DNA from 3 places in the Mesorhizobium monacense genome. Region 1 is predicted to be linked to each of the others. Evidence: predicted binding sites of a transcription regulator. Region 1 holds the regulator's gene; each other region holds the start of a gene.
What was found. Region 1 encodes LexA, which represses DNA repair genes until DNA is damaged. Its sites were predicted from a motif close to TGTTCNNNNTGTGTTCNG; they were not measured.

Region 1 (7,379 bases):
CGAGCTCGGCCCCGACCAGATCATCTCGTCCAATGCCTATGGCGTCGCCGCCGCCGCGCAATCGGTTGGCGCCCGTGCACTCGACCTCGGCATCGCCGCCGATCGCAAGGAGGCAATTGCCGCGCTGGTGAGGCAGGCGGTCGAGCAACGCGCCGATGTCATCGTCACGCTCGGCGGCGCCTCGGTTGGCGACCACGACCTGATCCATGACGTGCTGACCGGCGAAGGCATGACGCTCGACTTCTGGAAGATCGCCATGCGCCCGGGCAAGCCGCTGATGTTCGGTCGGCTCGGGGAGATAAGCTGCATCGGCTTGCCCGGCAATCCGGTTGCCAGCCTCGTCTGTTCGCAGCTGTTCCTGAAGCCGCTGCTGGCGCGGCTCGGCGACCGCGGCTTCCAGCAGGACATGCGCGCGGCCCGCCTCGGGACCGCGATGCCGGCCAACGATCTCAGGCAAGACTATGTGCGTGCCGTGGTCCGGGAAGATGGAGACAGCCTGGTGGCGACGCCGTTCGGCATCCAGGATTCCTCGATGCTGAGAATGCTCGCCGACGCCAACGGGCTGATCGTGCGCGAGCCGTTCGCCCCTGCCGCTGCAGCAGGCGCTGCCTGCAGCGTGCTGATGTTGCGCTGAACCCGTTCCCTTACTCGACAACCAGCGTCCGGCTCAGCGGATGCTCCGGGTTGCAAAGACCGTCTATGATGCTGAAATGGTGCCGGTCCGGCTCGACCACCGAGCTGGTCGCGGCACCGAGGCCGATCCAGACATTGGCCAGCAGCGCGCTCTGGCGCAGGAACTCGGCGCGCTCGCCACCGCCGACCCAGCAGGTCAGGCGTGCATTGTCCATCGGGCGCAGAAGGGCCGGGCTTTCGGTCAGTGCTTCGGCCTCGTCGATCGCCAGCGTCTCGTTCATGGCTGTGCGCATGAGCGGGCGCAGGTCGTGCACACCCGAGATCGACACGACATGACGTATGCGACCAGTCACTTCGGGCGACAGAGGCGTGGTTGCACTCGCCATTCGGCTGGCGAGATGGCCGCCGGCCGAATGCCCGGTCAGCATCAATGGCCCATCGACCAGTGCCGCCGCCTTGCCGATCGCCGCGCCGACCTCGCGAACGATGCCGCCGATGCGTATCTCGGGACATAGCGTGTAGGAGGGCATAGCCACCGCATAGCCATGCCCGATCGGCCCGGCCGAAAGATGCGACCAGAAACTCTTGTCGAACGCCTTCCAGTAACCGCCATGCAGGAACACCACGAGCCCCTTGGGCGGGGTGCTCGGCAGGAAAAGATCGAGCCGGTTGCGCGGTCTGTCGCCGTAGACGATGTCGAGCCGCGCCCTGCCCTCGGCCGAAAGAGCGTCACGAAAGGCCCGCGCGGGCTCGACCCAGGCGGCCGGCCAGCGATCGCCGCCAGCTATGTTGGCGCCGTTTGTATAGGCGTTGTCCCAGTCGGAAATACGATGTTCCAGCAACTGTGCCCTCCCCCTGCTCTCCCTGCCGCTCAGGTGACGGCTGACTTGACGGCGAAACGTCCGTCTTTCCAGGCCCCACTGCGCAGGATCTCTTCCAACACCTCAACAGCGTGCCACACATCGGCGTAGCCGACATAGAGCGGGGTAAAGCCAAAGCGTATGGTCGACGGCGCCCGGAAATCGCCGATAACGCCGCGTTCGATCAGCGCCCGCATGATCTGGTAGCCGTGCTCGTGCATGAATGAAATCTGGCTGCCGCGCCTGGCGCTGTCGCGGGTGCTTTCGAGCGTGAGACCATAGGCGCCGCATTTTGCCTCGACGAGTTCGATGAACAGGTCGGCCAGGGCGATGCTTTTCTTTCTCACGGCCGCCATGTCGACATCGTTCCAGATGTCGAGCGCGCCCTTCAGCGTGCGCATCGACAGGACCGGCTGCGTGCCGCACAGAAACCGGCGGATGCCGGTGCCGGCTGCGTAGGCCTGCTCGAAGGCGAAGGGCCGCGCGTGGCTCCACCATCCGCTGAGCGGCTGCAGCACATCGGCATGATGGCGCTCCGCGGCATAGATGAAGGCGGGAGAGCCCGGGCCGCCATTCAAATATTTGTAGGTGCAGCCGACAGCGAAATCGGCATTCGCCGTGTCCAGTTCGACCGGCATGGCGCCTGCTGTGTGGCAGAGATCCCAGACGATCAGCGCCCCGGCGTCATGGGCGATGCGCGTCAGCGCCGTCATGTCACGCAGTTCGCCTGACTTGTAGTTGACGTGGTTGACCAGCACCACCGCGACCCGGTCGTCGATCAGCTCTTCGATCGTCGGTGCGTCGACGCCTGCAAGGCGCAGCACAGTGTTCTTTCGAGTCGAGGCGACACCTTCAGCCATGTAGAGGTCGGTCGGAAAGCTGTCGCCCTCGGCGACGATGACGGGCCGATCCGGCCGGATGGCCATTGCCGCGTGCAGCAGCTTGTAGATGTTGATCGATGTCGTGTCGCAGACCACCGTCTGGCCGGGAGCGGCGCCGATCAGGCGCCCGAGCTGATCGCCGAGTTCGACCGGCATGTTGAACCAGCCGGCAGTGTTCCAGGCGCGGATGAGGTCGTACGCCCATTCTTCGGTCGCCGCCTTGCGTAGCTCGTCGAAGGCGGCATGCGAGGCTGCACCCAGCGAATTGCCGTCGAGATAGATTACCCCTTCGGGCAGGATGAAGCGGTCGCGCAAGGGGCGCAGTGGATCCGCGGCGTCCATCGCTTCGACGGCCGCAAGATCAGGAATTCCTGTCATGATATGTCTGCTCCCCCCAGATACGCACGACACCGGCACGCAATGATGACACAAGCCGACGATCGGTACTTTCTCTCATCACAGGCCATCGCGCTGCAAGAACCTGCATTGATGACTTATCGGCCCAACGACACCCTCGACCCCTGCTCATAGTTGGCATTTTGAGTTCGTTTCGTTCACGGTGCATCGAGCGGGCTGGATCGTCAAACACGGCCCTACCTACATTGTTTGCGGCGAATGATTGCCGACTTCCAACCAGCTCCCAGGCCGGTGGTTGGCCGTAAACGATAACAAAATCAATGCGATGAAGCCGGCATCTAAGGGGCTGGGATATTCGCTGTCGCACGCGACATCGTTTCGGGAGCCTTAACCCATTCATTAAACTTTAAACAGTTGCGGAACACAACTGGAACAGATAGTGTTTGTTCTGGGTTTGTTTTTCTGATTCCGTTGGGGGCCGCGATGCTGACACGCAAACAACATGAACTGCTGATGTTCATCCATGAGCGGCTGAAGGAAAGCGGCATTCCACCCTCCTTCGACGAAATGAAAGAGGCGCTCGATCTTGCCTCGAAGTCGGGCATCCACCGGCTGATCACGGCGCTGGAGGAGCGCGGTTTCATTCGCCGGCTGCCCAATCGGGCGCGCGCGCTCGAAGTGCTGCGCCTGCCGGACTCGATTGCTCCCGGCCTCAATGCGGCGAAGAAGTTCTCGCCGAGCGTCATTCAGGGCAGTCTTGGGCAGGGCGGCCTCGGACGGCAGATCAAGCCTATGGCATCGTCGCGCACGCCCCAGGCGGGCAATGACGACGATGCGGTTGCGGCAGTGTCCATCCCGGTGATGGGGCGGATCGCGGCCGGTGTGCCGATCGACGCCATCCAGCATCAGACGCATTCGATCTCGGTGCCGCCGGACATGATCATGGGCGGCGAGCATTACGCGCTGGAGGTCAAGGGCGATTCGATGATCGAGGCCGGGATCTTCGACGGCGATACGGTCATCATCCGCAACGCCGACACGGCGAGCCCGGGAGAGATCATAGTGGCGCTGGTCGACGAGGAGGAAGCGACGCTGAAGCGCTTCCGCCGCAAGGGCGCCTCGATTGCGCTGGAAGCCGCCAATCCGGCCTATGAAACCCGCATCTTCGGGCCCGACCGGGTCAAGGTGCAGGGCAAGCTGGTCGGTCTGATCCGCCGCTACTGAGGCGGCGGCGGTTGTTTTGGCGGCGGTTTGCTGGCCTGCCTTTCGGGTCTCTTGTAAGGCGGCAGGCCCCTCGCCTCGCGTGAGAATCTTCGCTGCTCGTGCCAGGGCCGGTACGGCTGCTCGACCGCGAAGTCTATCTCTGCCGGCGCGATTGCCGATTGCTGATCGAAGAAGACAGCGGCGCTGCCCAAGCGGGCAAGTTGCCGTTTCCTGACGACAAGGACAAGCGGATTGCGGCAAGGGTCGTAGGCGGTGGCGTCGTTGACGATGATCAGGGTAGCGAAAGCACACGCCCGCCACGCGTCCTTGCGGTCTTCTGCATACGCGATGATCGCGCCAGACGGATGCCGCGCGAGGCAAAGACCGCTGCTGCAGTAGAAGGGTGAGCCCGGCGGCAGGTCGGCCGGATCCATGTCGAACCGCGCGTCACCCTTCTCGAAGGTCTCGGGCTCCACAATGGTTTCGGACTTCACAGCCCGTTTCCAGTTGTCGGTGGTGAACTCGTTCGATCGCACGCGGTTGATGGCGAGTTCGCCGCCCCCGATCGGCATTGCCACAAGATGCCCATCCTCCGAGACGAGAACGTCAGGCGTGCGAGTGTCGGAGACAGTCAGCAGGCCGGCGAATGCGAACGGAACGGCTGCCAGCCTGAGCCATGTCGTCGCCATGGTGGCGATGACCAGCGCGATCGTCACCAGCAGTACCGACTGAATGGAGATCAGCCCGACAGCATCGATCGGCGAGCGCTCGGAAATCCATCCGGATATTGCGATCATCGCCGTCAGCCCCTTGCCCATCACATAGAGGAAGGGTCCATCGGCGCCGAACGGCATCGCCAGCGCGCTGAGCACGGCGAACGGCATGACGATCAGCGAGACGATCGGCATGACGGCCAGGTTGGCAAGCAGGCTGAGCGGCGACACGCGCTGAAAATGCCAGATGGCGAAGAGCGCGGTCGCACTGCCGGCGATGATGGAGGTCATGGCGAGGCCGCCCATGCCGAGCAGGAATTTTCGCGTGACGAAGGCGAGCGGCGATCGCCGTGGCGGCGGCGACGTCGCTCTGCCGGCACGGTAGTCCGACCAGCCGGCATAGGCACCGACAAGGGCCGCGGTCGCCGCAAACGACATCTGGAAGCTCGGGCCGACCACTTCGTGCGGCGACACCAGGATCACGGCAATCGCCGAGATCGCCAGATTGCGCATGGTGAGCGCCGCGCGGTCGAACAGCACGGCGACCAGCATCACCGCCAGCATGATGAAGCTGCGTTCGGCCGCGACGACGATGCCGGAAAAGACGAGGTAGGCGGCGATGGAAAAGAGCGCCGCGGCGGCCGCATATTTCTTCACCGGCCGGCGCGATGCGAAATCGGGAAACAGGGCGAAGGCGCCGCGCAGCAGCCCCATAATGGTTCCGGCGACCAGCGCCATGTGCAGGCCGGAGATCGAGATGATGTGGTAGATGCCGGTGCGCCGCATCGCCTCGTTGATCTCATTGGGAATGCCGGCGCGCACGCCGACGATCAATGCCGCAGCAATCTCGCCCTCCGGGCCGCCAATCTGGCCGCGAATGTGGTCCGCGATGCTCTCCCGGGCATTCTCGATTGCGGACGCCAAGCGCGTCCTGGATGGTGCGTCTTCGCCAGCGCCAGTCTTTGGGACAACAGTCTTCGGATTGCCGAGGAAAAACCCGCTCGCGCCGATGCCGGAAAAATAGCTGTCGAAGGAGAAGTCGTAGCTATTCGGCCGCACCGGTCCGGTCGGCGGGAGCAGCCGGGCATAGCCGGTGATCAGGGAACCGGCGGTCATATCAGGAGGAACTTTCCGCGCCGAAAGCCTGACCCGCTCCGGCGCATAGCGCAGCTTCGGATGGGCCGTCGAGATGACGTCGATGGTCAGCCTGACGCGGCCGTTTTCCATTTCTTCCAGGCTGGCGAGCCGCCCGGTCAGCCGCGTTTGGATCTCCGAGCCGAGCATCTGGGTTCCGGCGCGCCAGGTCTCGACCTTTGCGGCGAGCACGCCGAGCGCGCAGAGCAGCGCCGCCATGAAGCACAAATGCGTCCTTAGCCATGACCGCGAAGCCACCGCGCAGGCGGCCGTCAAGGCGACCACGGCGACGGGCCTGTAGAAATCGGGTTCCGTCGCCAGCGAGAAATAGAAGATCACCCCGCATGCCAGAAACACCGGCACCAGCAGGAAGCCCATGCCGCGGTCAAGCTCCGTGCCGCCAGCCGCAGCGATGCTTCGCCGGATTGCGGGACCGGAAAGACGGCGGAATGCTCCGGAGACCCGCTTTACCGAAACAGTCGCGGGGACAAGCTCCGGCGCGCGATTGCCGGGCGGCAAAGGCTCGATGCCCGGCCGTGGCGCAAGCAATGAAACCGGCATTGGCTCGGCGTGTGGAATATCGGCAAACAGCGTCCGCTCGCTGACGCTGCTCGTCGCGCCCTCGCTCTCCCCTGCACCCCGACCTCGTCCAGCCATCGGGTCTGCCCCTTGCGCCCCAGACCTCCTATGCTACATGAACGCGCAACGCGCGAAAGTCCGCGCATCACATCCGCTTTCTGCGCTTTCCGAGAGTTCCATGTCCGACAAGGTCGTCACCCGCTTCGCCCCCTCGCCGACAGGCTATTTGCACATTGGCGGCGCGCGTACGGCGCTGTTCAACTGGCTCTATGCAAAGCACACCGCCGGCACGATGCTGCTGCGCATCGAGGATACGGATCGCGAACGCTCCACCGACGCCGCCACAGCCGCCATCCTCGATGGGCTGTCCTGGCTTGGCCTCAGCTGGGACGGCGAGCCGGTGTCGCAGTTCGAGCGCGCGCCGCGCCACCGCGAAGTGGCTGAGGATCTGGTGCGGATGGGCAAGGCCTATTACTGCTACGCCACGCCGGCCGAACTCGAGGCGATGCGCGAGGCCGCACGTGCCAAGGGCCTGCCGCCCCGCTATGACGGCCGCTGGCGCGACCGGGACCCGTCGGAGGCGCCGGCAGGCGTCAAGGGTGCGATCCGCATCAAGGCGCCGACCGAAGGCGAAACGGTGGTGCACGACCGCGTGCAGGGCGAGGTGCGCTTCCCCAACAAGGATCTCGACGATTTCATCATCCTGCGCTCGGACGGCAACCCGACCTATATGCATGCCGTCGTCGTCGACGACCACGACATGGGCGTCACCCACATCATCCGTGGCGACGACCATCTGACCAACGCCGCCCGCCAGACGGTAATCTACAACGCCATGGGCTGGGAGGTGCCGTCCATGTCGCACATTCCGCTGATCCATGGCGCCGACGGCGCCAAGCTGTCGAAGCGGCATGGCGCGCTCGGCGTCGAGGCCTATCGCGCGATGGGCTATCTGCCCGAGGCGCTGCTCAACTATCTGGCGCGGCTCGGCTGGAGCCATGGCGACGACGAGGTGATGT
Region 2 (7,379 bases), 2.9 Mb from region 1:
GTAGTCGGGCCTGGCTTCACCGAGTTCCAGCGCATCGTCGCGGGTCTTGGCGCCGCCGGCGCCGACCATCATTTTCCCCTGGAAATGTTGGATGGTCTCGGCGAGTTCGGCCTTGGAGACCTCGACATGGATGCCGTCGGCCTGGACACGTCCGGCGATGCGGCTGTCGCCTGCGATGACGACGGCGATGCCGGCCGCCTGTGCGAGCGGCACGATCTGTTCGGCGAAGGCCTGGAAGGAGGCCTCGTCCATGCCGTTTTCAGGCAGGATGAGCGAGGCGACGTCGCCGCCTTCGAAGGCCGCCGCAATGCGCTCGGCCGGCGCGTCTTTCGGCGCGATCAGCACGATGCGGCAGCGGTTGGGCGGTGTGGCGTCGTTCATTGGCTTTCGATCCCGGTTTTCGCCTATGCCGGGCGAAGATGGTTGCATTGCGGCATAGAGCAAAGCGCCCGTCTTGAACAGGCGGGCGGGGATCGTTGCGATGGCCTTGGTTTACGAACGTCGGCGGGCAGCCAGTCTGCGGATCATTTGACGGCTTGAGGGCTTTCGACTGGTGGCTTCGACTTCCACAGCGTCCAACCGAGATTCATGCCGGCGGCGGCGATCAGGATGGCGGCGGCGCCGATGATCTGGGCGGGATGCAGCCGATGGCCGAAGGCAACGACATCGACCAGGATTGCCACGATGGGATAGATGAAGGACAGCGATCCCTGCAGGTGCGTCGGCAGCTTCTGGATGGCGCCATACATCAGTATGTACATCAGGCCGGTGTGGACGACGCCGAGCGTCGCCAGCATGGCCCAGCTCCATGCGTCGGCGGGAAGCTGGGACAGATTGGCGAAGGGCACCAGCATGACGACGCCGACGCAGACCTGGATCAGCGCGATCAGGTGTGGCGGCGTGCCCTTGAGCTTCTTGGTGACGATGGCGGCGACGGCCCAGAAGAAGGCCGCCCCCAGCGCCATCGCGATGCCGGTGAAATAGTCGGTGCCGACATCGCCGGTGTCAGGCGTCGCCTGCACGATCAGCAGCATGCCTGCGAAGGCAATGCCAAGCCAGGTCAGCTTGGTCAGGGTCAGCCGCTCGGCGAAGAACAGCGCGCCGAAGCCGACCAGCATGAAGGGCTGGGTGTTGTAGACGGCGGTCGCGATCGAGATCGAGGCGCGCGAAAAGGCGCTGAACAGAAGCAGCCAGTTGATGACAATGGCCGCGCCGCCGAGAGCGGCGATGCCGACGATGCGAAGCGTCAGCCTGCCGCGCAGCAAGCCAAGTGCCGCGCAGATGACCAGCAGCGTGACGGCGCCGAAGGCACAACGCCAGAACACCACGTCCATGATCGGCTGACCCGACATGACGACGAACCAGCCGATCGTGCCGAGGATCGCCATGGCCGCCGTCATCTCGATCGTGCCGCGCACTGTATTGTCCATCGCTTGCTCCCTGGATCGTCGATGCCTGACAATCCCATGTTGCGCGAGCGCGTTCCATGAGATAGAAAAGGCGGTCGCGAGAGAGAGCCTTATTTTATTAGGCGTTCTTGGGCTTTTATTTCAGGAAGTAAAAATGCTGGATGAGCTGGACAGGAAGCTTCTCGAGATCCTGGTGAAGGATTCGCGAATGTCGTTGAAGGACCTGGCGCAGCAGGTCGGGCTGTCGTCGCCGAGCGTCTCGGAGCGGCTGCGGCGGCTCGAGGAGCGCGGCGTCATCCGGGCCTTCACCATCGAGATCGATCCGCAGGCGCTGGGCTTTTCGCTGCAGGCGATCGTGCGCATCCGCCCCTTGCCCGGCAAGCTGCATATCGTGCAGAAGCTGATCGAGGAGATCCCAGAGTTCGGCGAATGCGACAAGGTCACGGGCGACGACTGCTTTGTCGCGCGGCTGTTCGTGCGTTCGATCGGCGAACTGGACCACCTGCTCGACCGTATCGCCGACAAGGCGGAAACCAGCACGGCCATCATCAAGGCGCAGCCGATCAGGCGCCGCCCGCCGCCGCTGGAGGCCCTCGCCGGACGAAGCTGATCCAGAGCGCTTCATTGTTTCACAGAAACGCAGAACCGCTCTATCTGTTTGTTTTGACGCAATTCCGGACGGAAAACCGTTTCACACTTTTCCTGGAATTGCTCTAGAGTTCCAGCTTGTAGCCTATATGGCTGGCCTTGAAGCCAAGCCGCTCATAGAAGCGATGCGCGTCGAGGCGGCTCTTGTTGGTCGTCAGTTGGACAAGTTTGCAGCCGCGTCGGCGGCATTCTTCGACCGCCCACTCGAGCAGCCGTTGCCCCAGTCCTGTTCCGCGCCGGTCGTCGGCGATGCGGACGGCTTCGATCTGGCCGCGCAAGGCCCCCTGGAGCGACAGCCCGGCAAGGTAGGCGATCTGCAGCGTGCCGATGATGCGGCTGCCTTCGGTCATGACGGCGAGAAACTGGTTGGGATCCGCGTCTACGGCCGCAAAGGCATCGCGATAGGGTTTGGCAAGCGGCAGGCTGGTATCTTCGCGGCCACGTCCAAGCGGATCGTCCGCAAGCATGGCGACGATGGCCGGGAGGTCGGCTTCTTCCGCGCGGCGGATAATGATTTCGCTCATTCTCAAAACTGCGTGCACAGGCCGGCGACCTTATGCGTCGGCAGCAGCCTCGCCGCAAATCTGGAGCGGCGAGTTACGGACAGTTGATCGCCAGCAGCCGCTGCCTCCAATATTGGCTGTCGCGGCGCAAAGGTTTCTGGGTTATTGCAGGGCTCCCGCCATTCCTCCAGCCACCTCTCTCCTCTCATGTCAGGTCTGCTCGCCGATCCGTGGTTCTATGCCGCCGCCCTTCCGGCGGTTATTCTCGTCGGCCTATCGAAAGGCGGCTTTGGCGGGGCGGTCGGCTTTGTCGGCGTGCCCTTGATGGCGCTGACGATGCCGCCGGTCCAGGCCGCCGCCATCCTGCTGCCGATCCTGTGCCTGATGGATATCGTTTCGGTCTGGACATGGTGGGGCGTCTACGACCGCAAGATGCTGGTCGACATGATGCCAGGCGCGGTGATCGGCATTGGCCTCGGCTGGCTGACAGCAGCTTTGGTCACCGAAGAGATGGTGCGTCTAATCGTCGGCGCGGTCGCGCTGATCTTCGTGCTGCGCTGGCTCTATCTGCAGTTCCGCCACGGATCCGACCATGCCGCGGCGCCCAACCGCGTGGCGGCAGCCTTCTGGGGCACCGTCGCCGGCTTCACCAGCTTCGTTGCCCATGTCGGCGGCCCGCCCTTCCAGGTCTATGCGCTGCCGATCCGGCTCGATCCGAAGGTGCTGTCGGGGACATCGGCGATCTTCTTCGCCGCCACCAATGCGCTGAAGCTCATCCCCTACTTCGCGCTCGGCCAGTTCGACACCGCCAATTTGACCGCATCGGCGGTGCTGATGCCATTGGCGCCGCTCTCGACCATCGCCGGCGCCTGGCTGGTGCGACGCATGCGGCCGGAGGTTTTTTATCCGTTCACCTACGCGACCGTGGCGGTCGTCGCGGTCAAGCTTCTGTGGGACGGGATTGCCGGCCTCTTCTAGAGCCTGTTCCATTCCGATGAGATCGGGAGACGACGAGGGCGGCCATCCGGAAGCCCCCAACCATCATCGGCTTCAGGCAGCGCTCGGCATCAGCCGGCGGCTGCCGCCAAAGGCGAGCGTTGCGCCTGCCGCCACGACCAGCGCCATGCCGGCAAGGACGGCGAGGTCGTGCGCGGTCGGCTTGAGAACCATGTCGGCGACGATCACCAGCATCACCGCATAGTCGAAGCGCGCCACGCTCATCATGCGCTGGCCCACGGCAAGGGCGGCCGGCGTCACGCCGTCCTTGGCGATCATGCCGGCCATACGCTCGGCGGTCGGCTTGAAGATGAACATGCCGATCGAGAAGGTGGTGGCGTAGCCGGCAAGGCCGATCAGGATCCACAGGTCGGAGAAGCCGGTCCAGAAGCCGCACATGATGAGCCCGAAGATAAGCGTCAGCATCGACATCGGCGCGAAGAAACGGCCGCCCAGCTGCCCGCTGGCGCGCATCGCCTGCAGCTTGTCCTCGATGTTGCCGGCGCGCTCGGCAAGCACGCCAAGCAGGAACAGCACGAAACCGCCGCCGACCCATAGGGTGGCCGAGACGATGTGGAGGAATTTGACGATCGAGTACCAGTCCATGGGTCTCTCCCTGGATATCCCAAATGATTGCAGGCGACGCGGCCGCCCGGTTCAGAGGAGCGGGCGTTTAGCGTGGCGGCTGTTTCGGAACGATGTCGGGAGGGAGACCGGCTTGTATCGACGCCCGTTTGTCACGGGTGTGGGCGATGCCCGCCCTGTCCCGAAGCGGTACAGATCTGCGGCACGATGAGAATTTTTCCGGCCCCGTTAAGGGTTCATTAAGCTTTACGAGCGTTTACTATGCGCATCCAGTGATCTGGATTCTTACCGAGTGGTTGGAGCCACTTTGTTTGACGCCTCCCTGTTAAACTCCTGAGAGCCGCCTTATCCGCGGCTCTTTTTTTGTCCGCGGCCGGCACGACATCCACGCCGCCTCCGCCGTTAACCCTTCGTTAAACATGTGCTTGCCTTCACCGGCGGCGAAGCGCATTTTCAAGCTTCAGTCATTTAGGGTTCAGGGCGTGACGGCATACGATGCCGAATCGGCTTGCGGCAGTGCAGGGGCGTATCGATGAACGAGCCTTCCAAGGGGAGCGCGAAAACCATTAAATTGGCGGAGCGCCGGGTTTTCTCACAGTCCTTCAAGCCACTCTACCAGGAGGGCATGGGCCTGGTCGAGCAGGCTGCCGAATATCTCGACGGCAAGGGCCGCGCCGAGGCAAAGAAGCTGTCGCGGACGGCGGCAACCCTTTATGCGGCCGAGTCGATGCGGCTGACCACCAGGCTGATGCAGGTCGCTTCCTGGCTGCTTCTGCAGCGGGCAGCCAATTCCGGCGAGATGACCCGCGATCAGGTCGCGTCGGAAAAATCCAAGGTGCGTCTCGACACCGCTTCGGCGCATGACGAGGCGATCGGCTGGGCCGAATTGCCGGCGGATTTTCTCGACCTCGTCACCCGCTCGCTGCGCCTGCAGGCGCTGGTGCGCCGCATGGACGAGGAGATCTACGGCAACGCCTTCGCCGACACGCCGCCGGCGGTCCGTCGCGCCAATCCGGTTTCCGACCAGATCAGCTTGCTGAACACGGCCTTTGCCCGCGGCTGAAAAGCCGCGGCATTTCTCCCAACAGAGCGGAGTCTCAAGCAGCCAGTGAGCTGCTGAGCGGCATTGTTTCTGGTTTGTTCACATTTCGCTGGCATCACCGTTCGCCTGGGGTAGATTTGGCGGATGGGGGAAGCGATTCGCATCATCGGTATCGATCCGGGGCTCAGGCGCACCGGCTGGGGCATCGTCGAGAGCCTCGGCAATTTGCTGCGCTTCGTCGGCTCCGGCACCGTGCGTTCCGACGACAAGGCGGCGCTGGCGGTTCGACTCTGCCAGCTGCATGACGGGCTGGCCGAGGTGCTGCACGCCGCCATGCCGCACGAGGCTGCGGTCGAGCAGACCTTCGTCAACAAGGATGCGACGGCGACGCTGAAGCTCGGCCAAGCGCGCGGAGTTGCAATGCTGGTGCCGGCGCGCGCCGGGCTGGTCGTGGCCGAATATGCGCCCAACGCTGTCAAGAAGGCGGTGATCGGCGTCGGCCATGGCGACAAGAAGCAGATCCACATGATGGTCAAGGTGCTGATGCCTAAGGCGACCTTCGACAGCGACGACGCCGCCGATGCGCTGGCCATCGCCATCTGCCACGCGCATCACCGGCAGAGCGTCGCCTACCGGATGGCGGCTCTGGCATGAGGGATCACGTATGATCGGCAAGCTGAAGGGTACGCTGGACGAGATCGAGGAGGATTTCTGCCTCGTCGATGTGCATGGCGTCGGCTATGTCGCCTATTGCTCGGCGCGTACACTTGCCGCGTTGCCGGCGCCCGGCGAGGCGGTGGTGCTGTTCATCGAGACCTATGTGCGCGAGGACATGATCCGGCTTTACGGCTTCCAGTCGGTGCTGGAACGCGAATGGTTCCGGTTGCTGATGAACAATGTGCAGGGTGTCGGCGCCAAGGTGGCGCTGGCGATCTTGTCGACGCTGGCGCCGGCCGATCTCGCCAATGCGATCGCGTTGCGCGACATCGCCATGGTCTCTCGCGCGCCGGGCGTCGGCAAGAAGGTGGCCGAGCGCATCGTCACCGAATTGAAGAACAAGGCGCCGGCCTATGCCGGTGCTGCCTCCGGCACCATCGGCCTCAAGCAGGAGCTCGGCGAAGGCGTCGCACCTGCGCCGATCACCGATGCCGTCTCGGCGCTGGTCAATCTCGGCTATTCGCGCGACATCGCCGCCAATGCAGTCTCAGCGGCGCTGAAGACGGCCGGCGAGGGCGCCGATGCCTCGAAGCTCATTCGATTTGGGCTGAAGGAACTGGCGCGGTGAGGCGTCGCTTGTTCCGTTCCCTGCCCTGTGCAAGGAAGGCAGCATGAGCCTTTCGCCCCGCCTGATCGCCCCCGACAAACGCGGCGAGGATGCCGAGCAGACCTTGCGGCCGCAGACGCTTGACGACTTCGTCGGCCAGGCGGCGGTGCGGGCCAACCTCAAGGTCTTCGTCGACGCCGCCAAGGGGCGCGGCGAGGCGCTCGACCATGTGCTGTTCGTCGGCCCGCCCGGTCTCGGCAAGACGACGCTGGCGCAGATCATGGCGCGCGAGCTCGGCGTCAATTTCCGCTCGACCTCCGGTCCGGTCATCGCCAAGGCCGGCGATCTGGCGGCGCTGCTCACCAACCTTGAAGACCGTGATGTGCTGTTCATCGACGAGATCCACCGGCTCAATCCGGCGGTCGAGGAAATCCTCTATCCGGCGATGGAGGATTTCCAGCTCGACCTGATCATCGGCGAAGGGCCGGCGGCGCGTTCCGTCAAGATCGACCTTGCCCGCTTCACGCTCGTTGCCGCCACCACTCGCCTCGGCCTGTTGACCAATCCGCTGCGCGACCGTTTCGGCATTCCGGTCCGGCTCAATTTCTACACGGTCGAGGAACTGGAGCAGATCGTGCGCCGCGGCGCCCGGATTCTGTCGATGCCACTGGGCGACGACGGCGCGCTGGAGATCGCGCGGCGCGCGCGCGGCACGCCGCGTATCGCCGGCCGGCTGCTGCGCCGCGTGCGCGATTTTGCATCGGTCGCCGGTGACGGTCATGTCGACCGCCGGATCGCCGACGAGGCGCTGACCCGGCTGGAGGTCGATGCGCTCGGCCTCGATGCGCTCGACCGTCGCTATCTGTCGATGATCGCCCGCAATTTCGGCGGCGGGCCGGTCGGCATCGAGACCATCGCCGCGGGGCTCTCCG
Region 3 (7,379 bases), 110 kb from region 1:
GGGCAAGCCCGCGAGGCCGCACTCACCGCCGTGCGCTCGCTACAGGCCGCCCCGGGGAAGCGCCCAGACAAGATCTGGGCGCCCCTTTTCGAACAAGACTTATCAGGCGAAGTCGAAGTCGAAGTTCACGTCTATGTCGGCGTCCTGTTCAGCGTATTGATCCTGGGTGACATCAACGTCGACGTCCTGCTTCTGGTCGACATCCACGTCATTGTCGTTGTCTTGGTCGACCTTGATGTCGGTGTCGTTGTCGTTGTCGGCGTCTCCGTCGGCGTCAGCGTCGGCGTCTGCATCGCTTTTGTCGTCGGCGTCGGCGCGGGCCTTGGCGTCGTTGTCGGTGTCTGCGTCCTGGTCGGTCTTGTTGTCGATGTCAGCATAATTTTCGTTGTCGATATCGACGTCGGAGTCCTGGTCGGTATCGACGTCTACGTCCTGATCCTGGTCCTGATCGAGCTTCTGATCGATGTCGGCATCGACGTCGATGTTGAATTGGGTCGGATCAAATTTGCCGTAAGCTTTCTTAGACAAGGGTTCACCCTCCCTGTTCGAGGACAGCCGCCCTGGCGAGCGCTTGCTTGCGGAGCGGACCGACGGTTACGATCCAAGCGGATCCTGAGACAGCCCGCCGATGCAGCAAGCATCTCTGTTTCACGCTGTGGAAAATAGTTACCAATGAGCATTCGGCCCAAACGGCAATTGCCAATGCAAGTTGGCTCGTCCTTATGGATGATGCACGACCCGAACAGGTGGACCACTCCGGGTAACCCAAAGTCGAAGCGCTGCCGCCGCGCGAGCCGAAGCACGAAAAAGCCGGGGCGAACCCCGGCTTGCTCCCCCCAGAGCGGTTCAGCTATTGATGGCAGCCGACCCGCTCTAAGTCTTTGTTCTTACGCAATTCCGGACAGAAAACCGCTACGCACTTTTCCTGCTCAGGCCATGAAAGTTCAGGCGTCGATGTCGCTCAAGTCGACGATGATCCCGACATCTCCATCGACGGCGGCTTTCTCGTAAAGGTCGACATCGATGGAGGCCGCGTCATCGTTCTCTGCGACATCGACGGCGCCCAGCAAAGCGGTCTTGATGAGGGCGGCGATGTCTACATCGACCTCGGCATCGAGGTCATCGCGGACTTCCACATCGACATCGAGGTTTCCGTCAGTCTCGGTCTCCTGATTAATCTCGGCATCGAGGCTGTCTTCGTCGTCATCGTCGACGTCGACATCGAGATCGCTCTCGATTTCGACATCGTCTTCCACCTCGGCGTCGATTTCGACGATGATAATCCCGTCGTCTTCGCTGACTTCGACATCGACTTCTATCCTCTGATCGACCTCGGGCCTCTGATCGGCCGCGACTTCGATGTCCCGGCCTCCGGAAACGCCCGTTTCGCTCGCGATCTCCGCGTCCTGATCTATCTCGCCGTCCTGGTCGACCTCCGCGTCGAGTTTCACGGTGGGAGGCTGCGAACCGATGATCGACACCCCCATACCGACGTCGTCGCCAGTCTCCGAGTCCTGGTTCACGCCGATGTCGAGGTCACCAGGATCCGCGACACCATGTTCGGAGATGTCGTGCTCGTCGTGGTCGAGTGCGGCGACTTCGGCGGCCCCGTTCTCTTTCGAGTGGTCACCCACCGTGGCGTCGTTCTTGGCCTTCTCATCAGGCTCCATCGTGCGCCTCCATGGTTCATGTCGACGTCAGCGACCCAGCATCCCATCTTCCAAAACGCAGTGATAGACGCCAAGTCGGGTGATGCCGCGATGCAGGAAGCAACGAAGGAATCCCTGGAGCACTAGCCCGCAGGCACTGAGACCAACGCTGCTTCTTGGCGGTATCACTCGTTGAGACTAATCCGTACGGGCAATTCCGGATGTTCGACGAGTCGAGAGTCCCCCGACGCGGTTTCAACTCACGCGGCAAACCGCCAGCGCTACTTCGCCGAGGTATCGACAACCTCGAAATCGTGGGTGACAGCCGCGGTCTTGGCCATCATCGCAGTCGCCGAGCAATATTTTTCGATCGACAGATCAATCGCCCGCTTCACCTTGTCGTGTGACAGCGCGCGGCCCTTGACGATGAAATGCATGTGGATGCGGGTGAAGACCCGGGGCTCGGTCTCGGCCCGGTCAGCGTCGAGCTCGACGACGCAGTCCTCGACCGCCTCGCGGCCCTTTTCGAGGATATGGACCACGTCATAGGCCGAGCAGCCACCGGTGCCGATCAGCACCAGTTCCATCGGGCTCGGACCCGGCGTCCTGCCTTCAGGGCCGAAAGCGGTGCCCAGCACGACCTTATGACCGCTGCCGGACTCGCCGACAAAGGTACGTTCCTCGACCCATTTCACGCGTGCTTTCACTGGATTCTTCCCTACAAGTGCATCGCGCTGATTACCGGCCGAACACGACCGCGTGCATGATGCGGCCCGGCATCAGCGTGAACACGCCGGCGCCGATCAGAGCGAAAACATAGGTCGCAATCATGACGCGGCGATGCCTTTCGACGCGATGGGCGTGCGCGTGCCAGACCGCCAACGGTACCGTGACCAGCACCAGGATCGACAGCAGATGGATCGGGCTGAAGCGGCCGAAGACGCGGATCTGCTGGATCCAGAAACTCGAGATGGCGATGACCAGCATCAGCGCGGCCCAGACATAGCCCATCGCACGGTGGCGCAGCGTGCCTTTCGGCAGCGCCAACTGCGCTCCGCCTACAGCCAGCGCGGCAAAGGCCGCGAACGCATGCCATGGAATGGGAGGGGGCGCGGATAGAAGCGGTCCGAGCGACATCTCGCCCTCTCCTCAAATGCTGACGGGATCTCGATCGTCAGAACGGGATTTCGTCGTCCAGCTCGCGCGACGAACCACCGCCGCCACCGCCCTTGGCGCCACCGCCGCCGCGGCTAAAACCTTCGTTCGGGCCAGACTGGCCGAAATCGGAACCGCGGCTGCTGTTGCCACCGCCGGCATAGTTGCCGACCTGGCCGCCGCCCTCGCCGCGCGCGTCGAGCATCTGCAATTCACCGCGGAATTTCTGCAGCACGATTTCGGTCGTATAGCGGTCATTGCCGGTCTGGTCCTGCCATTTGCGCGTCTGCAACTGGCCCTCGACATAGACCTTCATGCCCTTCTTCAGATACTGCTCGGCGACCTTGGCGATCTGGTCGTTGAAGATGACGACGTTGTGCCACTCGGTCTTTTCCTTGCGCTCGCCGGAATTCTTGTCGCGCCAGCTTTCCGACGTGGCGATGCGGATGTTGACGACCGGCTCACCCGAGTTCAGGCGGCGGATTTCAGGGTCCGCCCCGAGATTGCCCACCAGAATGACCTTGTTGATGCTACCCGCCATCATACTTCTCCGCGCTCATCCGAAACAATTTTTTGCCGACCGCACCTTACAGGCTACGGACAATCCCCGCCTGCTGTGGCTGCCTTTTCCCACAAGGTTTTTGTTCTTTTTTTGTTCTATTCTTGTCACTCCCGGCTGTCAAGGAATGTCAGCAAGAGGTAGGGTGCCCGTTTGAAATTGCGAATATGTCGGGATCGAAAGGCGGCGGCTGCGAATGAGAGTCATCGCACACATGGATCATCCGCGAGAGCCGTGGCGGGCAGGCGTGGAAACCCGGATGCAGGTTTCCGCCGGCAACGGTGCCAGCCAGCTCTGCCTATTTGAACAATGGGTTCAGCCGGGTGTCGGGGCTCCGACACATTGGCACTCGGTCGAGGAGGTGCTTACCGTCATCAGCGGAACCGCCGAAATGTGGATCGACGACGACCGCATGACGCTGACGGCGGGACAGTCGCTTCTCGTGCCCGCGAAGAGGAAGCACGGTTTTCGAAACGTCGGCACCGAGACGCTTCACATCCATGCCGTGCTGGCATCACCGATCTTCGAGGCAATTTTTGACGGATCTGCCGAGCCGGTGAGACGCTGGCTTCCGGCGGCGCCTTAAAACAGCACTTGCCAAATCGATAAGTATCCACTTATGCTTTGACCATGATCGAAGCAGAGATTTTTCGCGCCCTTGCCGACCCGACGCGCCGCGCCGTCTACGAGCGGCTTGCCGCCAGCGAGATGACGGTGTCGGAGCTGCGCACCGGCCTGACGGTATCGCAGCCGGCGGTCTCGCAGCATCTGGCGGTGCTGCGCGGCGCCGGCCTGGTCACCGAGCGGCGGGCCGGCCGCAACGCTTACTACCGTGCCGATCCGCAAGGGCTCGACCCGCTGCTCGGCTGGATCGAGCGCTACCGTGCGTTCTGGCCGGAGCGCATCGAAAGGCTGAAGGCTGTCTTGAAGGACATGGACCAATGACACTGAAAGAACATGCTAAAAGTGTTGCGGACTCGCTCGAATTCGAATGCGAATTGCCGGAGCCGCCGGAGAAAGTGTGGCGCGCGCTGACCGAGCCGAAGCTGCTCGCGGCCTGGATGATGCCAAACGACATCAAGCCCGAGATCGGCCGCCGCTTTGCCTTTGCCGGGCCGGACGCGCCGATCGACTGCGAAATCCTCGATGCCGAGCCCGGACGGCTGCTGCGCTATTCCTGGCGCGAGCGGCCGGAGCCGGACGATGCCAGCCAAGCGCTCGACAGCATCGTCACGTTTACCCTCGACCGTACGGCTTCGGGCGGCACGCATCTGCGTATTGTCCATGACGGGTTCGCCCGGGCAGCAACGCCTGTGGTCGCCATGGCAGGCGCCGGCTGCCGGCTTTCGCTCGACGCGCGCAGGTCGATGCTACCTAGCGCCGCGAATGTGCATCGCCTGCTGCGCGCGGCCTGACCAACGAGATCGGAGAAAGACAATGAGCGGCCTTGCCAATCTGGTGCCGATGGTGATCGAGCAATCGAGCCGTGGCGAACGCGCCTTCGACATATTTTCGCGGCTGCTGCGCGAGCGCATCGTCTTCATCAACGGAGAGATCAATGACGGCGTGTCGGCGCTGGTCTGCGCCCAGCTTCTGTCGCTGGAATCCGACAATCCCGAGAAGGAGATCTCGCTCTACATCAACTCGCCAGGCGGCGTGGTGACCAGCGGCTTCGCCATCTACGACACGATGCAGTACATCTCCTGCCCGGTATCGACCGTCTGCATGGGCTTTGCCGCCTCGATGGCGTCTTTCCTGCTGATGGCCGGCACACCAGGGCGGCGCATCGCGCTGCCCAACACCAGCATCGTGCTGCACCAGCCGCTGGGCGGCTTCCAGGGCCAGGCTTCCGACATCCAGCGCCATGCCGAGGGCATATTGCGCACCAAGCGGCGCATGACCGAGCTTTACGCGCATCATTGCGGGCGTACTTACGAAGAAGTCGAACGCACGCTGGACCGCGATTATTTCATGACCGCCGAGGAGGCGAAGGCCTGGGGTCTCGTCGACCATGTGTTCGACACCCGCAAGAAGGCGGCTTGAGGAGGCTGCTCACGCTCGGCAATTTGATTGCTGCCGGTCTGGCACCGCCTGCGGCGCGACCCTATAGTTCGGCAATGAGTGACATCCGCTTGTCCAGACTTTTCTGCACCGTCACTGCCGCCCTCGCGAGCGCCAGCATGCTGGCTGGAGCTGCCTTTGCCGATGACAGTTCGACCCAGAAAGGCGCCCTGCCGGGCGTGACCAGCGACTATCGCATCGCCAAGCCGGCTCCTCAGCCCGAGCCCGACGACGCGCTGCCTGCCAGCGGCAACGGCCAGTTCAAGATCGGCGACACCGATGTCAGGATTTCCGGCAGCATCACCGTCGATATCGGCGCCGGCGCGATCAGGCCATCCGGCCGGTAGCTTTCGGGTCTTGCCGCCATCTCCTCAAACGAACGGCCCCGCCGCTGCTTCCGCAAACGGACGGGGCCTTTTATGGATCTTAAATCCAATGTGTCGGTAGTGTTATACCGACTTTGATTTCGGATGCTTCGCGGCATTCAGCCGACGATCCGACCAGTGGTCTCTGATTGTCAGGGGGATCGGCAGGTCACGGTTTGTCGGGTCGGGCGCTCACGCCCACCCTGGCACTTATGCCCGCCGCGGCTCCAGGCATATCTGGAGCCTCAAGGGACTGTCCGGTGGCGTCATGCTCCGCTCCTCTGTCCGTTGCGACGATGTCGTCCGAAGCGCAAATCGCAAAAGCCTGCGGCGTCTCGCAAGCCGCCTGAGGCGGCGAGGCCATCGAAAGACGGCCGGCTCCGTTGACCGCTGGACACTGCGCCCCTGAGTCGGCAGCGTCAACCTTTGAATAGCCGGTTACGGAAAATGTGATCGACGGGGTTACGTCCAGGTCAGGGCAGTGTGTCGGAACCTGCTCAACGGAGTGCCCGCCTTTCCGGTTCTTCACAGCACTTTGTCAGGAGCGTGTTCGGCCTTTGTTCTTTCCGCTTGCCCCCTCGCGCGAAAGACGGTTAAACGCTTCTGTCGAGATTTGTGGCGTCTCTCGACGTGGCGGCAAAAATACCTACATAGGGGATGGCCGGGAAAACCCGCCGATCCCACGAATTCCAGACCTGAGGCGGCGACCGGCAATGGCCGACCATAAATACCTTTCCATTCGCGGGGCGCGCGAACACAATCTGAAGAATGTCGATCTCGACCTGCCGCGTGACAGCCTGATCGTCATGACCGGCCTGTCTGGGTCCGGCAAGTCGTCGCTCGCCTTCGACACCATCTATGCCGAGGGCCAGCGCCGCTATGTCGAGAGCCTGTCGGCCTACGCGCGGCAATTCCTCGAAATGATGCAGAAGCCCGACGTCGACCAGATCGACGGTCTGTCGCCTGCCATCTCCATCGAGCAGAAGACCACCTCAAAGAACCCGCGCTCGACGGTCGGTACCGTCACCGAAATCTACGACTACATGCGGCTTCTGTTCGCGCGCGTCGGCATTCCCTACTCGCCGGCCACCGGCCTGCCGATCGAGAGCCAGACAGTGTCGCAGATGGTCGACCGCGTGCTGGCCGTCGAGGAAGGCACGCGCCTGTTTATCCTGGCGCCGATCGTGCGCGGCAGGAAAGGCGAGTACCGCAAGGAACTGCTGGAACTGCAGAAGAAGGGCTTTCAGCGCGTCAAGGTCGACGGCGTCTTCTACGAGATCGCCGACGTGCCGGCTCTGGACAAGAAGTACAAGCATGACATCGACGTCGTCGTCGACCGCATCGTGGTGCGCGGCGACCTTGCCACCCGGCTTGCCGATTCCATCGAAACGGCGCTGAAACTTGCCGAAGGCCTGGCCGTGGCCGAATTCGCCGACAGGCCGCTCGACGCCAGCCAGACCGGCGAGGATTCGGTCAACAAGTCGAAGAACGAGACGCATGAGCGCATCCTGTTCTCGGAAAAGTTCGCCTGCCCGGTGTCCGGCTTCACCATTCCGGAGATCGAGCCCAGGCTGTTCTCGTTCAACAATC

Region 2: a site for LexA is predicted at 5,269-5,286, ahead of ruvC (crossover junction endodeoxyribonuclease RuvC). Genes of this name have one in related genera too.
Region 3: a site for LexA is predicted at 3,447-3,464, ahead of ssb (single-stranded DNA-binding protein). Genes of this name have one in related genera too.

What each region holds. Positions count from the first base shown of each region.
Region 1 is NZ_CM165567.1:2,423,795-2,431,173, forward strand. Features, by position in the region: gene AC1RUK_RS11655 (molybdopterin molybdotransferase MoeA) at 1-634, shown strand, start outside; gene AC1RUK_RS11660 (hormone-sensitive lipase) at 645-1,475, opposite strand; gene kynU (kynureninase) at 1,505-2,752, opposite strand; gene lexA (transcriptional repressor LexA) at 3,215-3,955, shown strand; gene AC1RUK_RS11675 (ComEC/Rec2 family competence protein) at 3,949-6,438, opposite strand; gene gltX (glutamate--tRNA ligase) at 6,539-7,379, shown strand, end outside.
Region 2 is NZ_CM165567.1:6,434,966-6,442,344, forward strand. Features, by position in the region: gene AC1RUK_RS30825 (thiamine phosphate synthase) at 1-381, opposite strand, end outside; gene AC1RUK_RS30830 (DMT family transporter) at 525-1,430, opposite strand; gene AC1RUK_RS30835 (Lrp/AsnC family transcriptional regulator) at 1,564-2,019, shown strand; gene AC1RUK_RS30840 (GNAT family N-acetyltransferase) at 2,123-2,581, opposite strand; gene AC1RUK_RS30845 (sulfite exporter TauE/SafE family protein) at 2,768-3,538, shown strand; gene AC1RUK_RS30850 (DUF2269 family protein) at 3,611-4,162, opposite strand; gene rcdA (protease adaptor protein RcdA) at 4,674-5,204, shown strand; gene ruvC (crossover junction endodeoxyribonuclease RuvC) at 5,328-5,837, shown strand; gene ruvA (Holliday junction branch migration protein RuvA) at 5,848-6,468, shown strand; gene ruvB (Holliday junction branch migration DNA helicase RuvB) at 6,512-7,379, shown strand, end outside.
Region 3 is NZ_CM165567.1:2,528,998-2,536,376, forward strand. Features, by position in the region: gene AC1RUK_RS12220 (hypothetical protein) at 103-528, opposite strand; gene AC1RUK_RS12225 (hypothetical protein) at 945-1,670, opposite strand; gene AC1RUK_RS12230 (OsmC family protein) at 1,931-2,356, opposite strand; gene AC1RUK_RS12235 (DUF2306 domain-containing protein) at 2,388-2,786, opposite strand; gene ssb (single-stranded DNA-binding protein) at 2,824-3,345, opposite strand; gene AC1RUK_RS12245 (cupin domain-containing protein) at 3,560-3,949, shown strand; gene AC1RUK_RS12250 (ArsR/SmtB family transcription factor) at 3,994-4,308, shown strand; gene AC1RUK_RS12255 (SRPBCC family protein) at 4,305-4,778, shown strand; gene AC1RUK_RS12260 (ATP-dependent Clp protease proteolytic subunit) at 4,801-5,406, shown strand; gene AC1RUK_RS12265 (hypothetical protein) at 5,481-5,771, shown strand; gene uvrA (excinuclease ABC subunit UvrA) at 6,503-7,379, shown strand, end outside.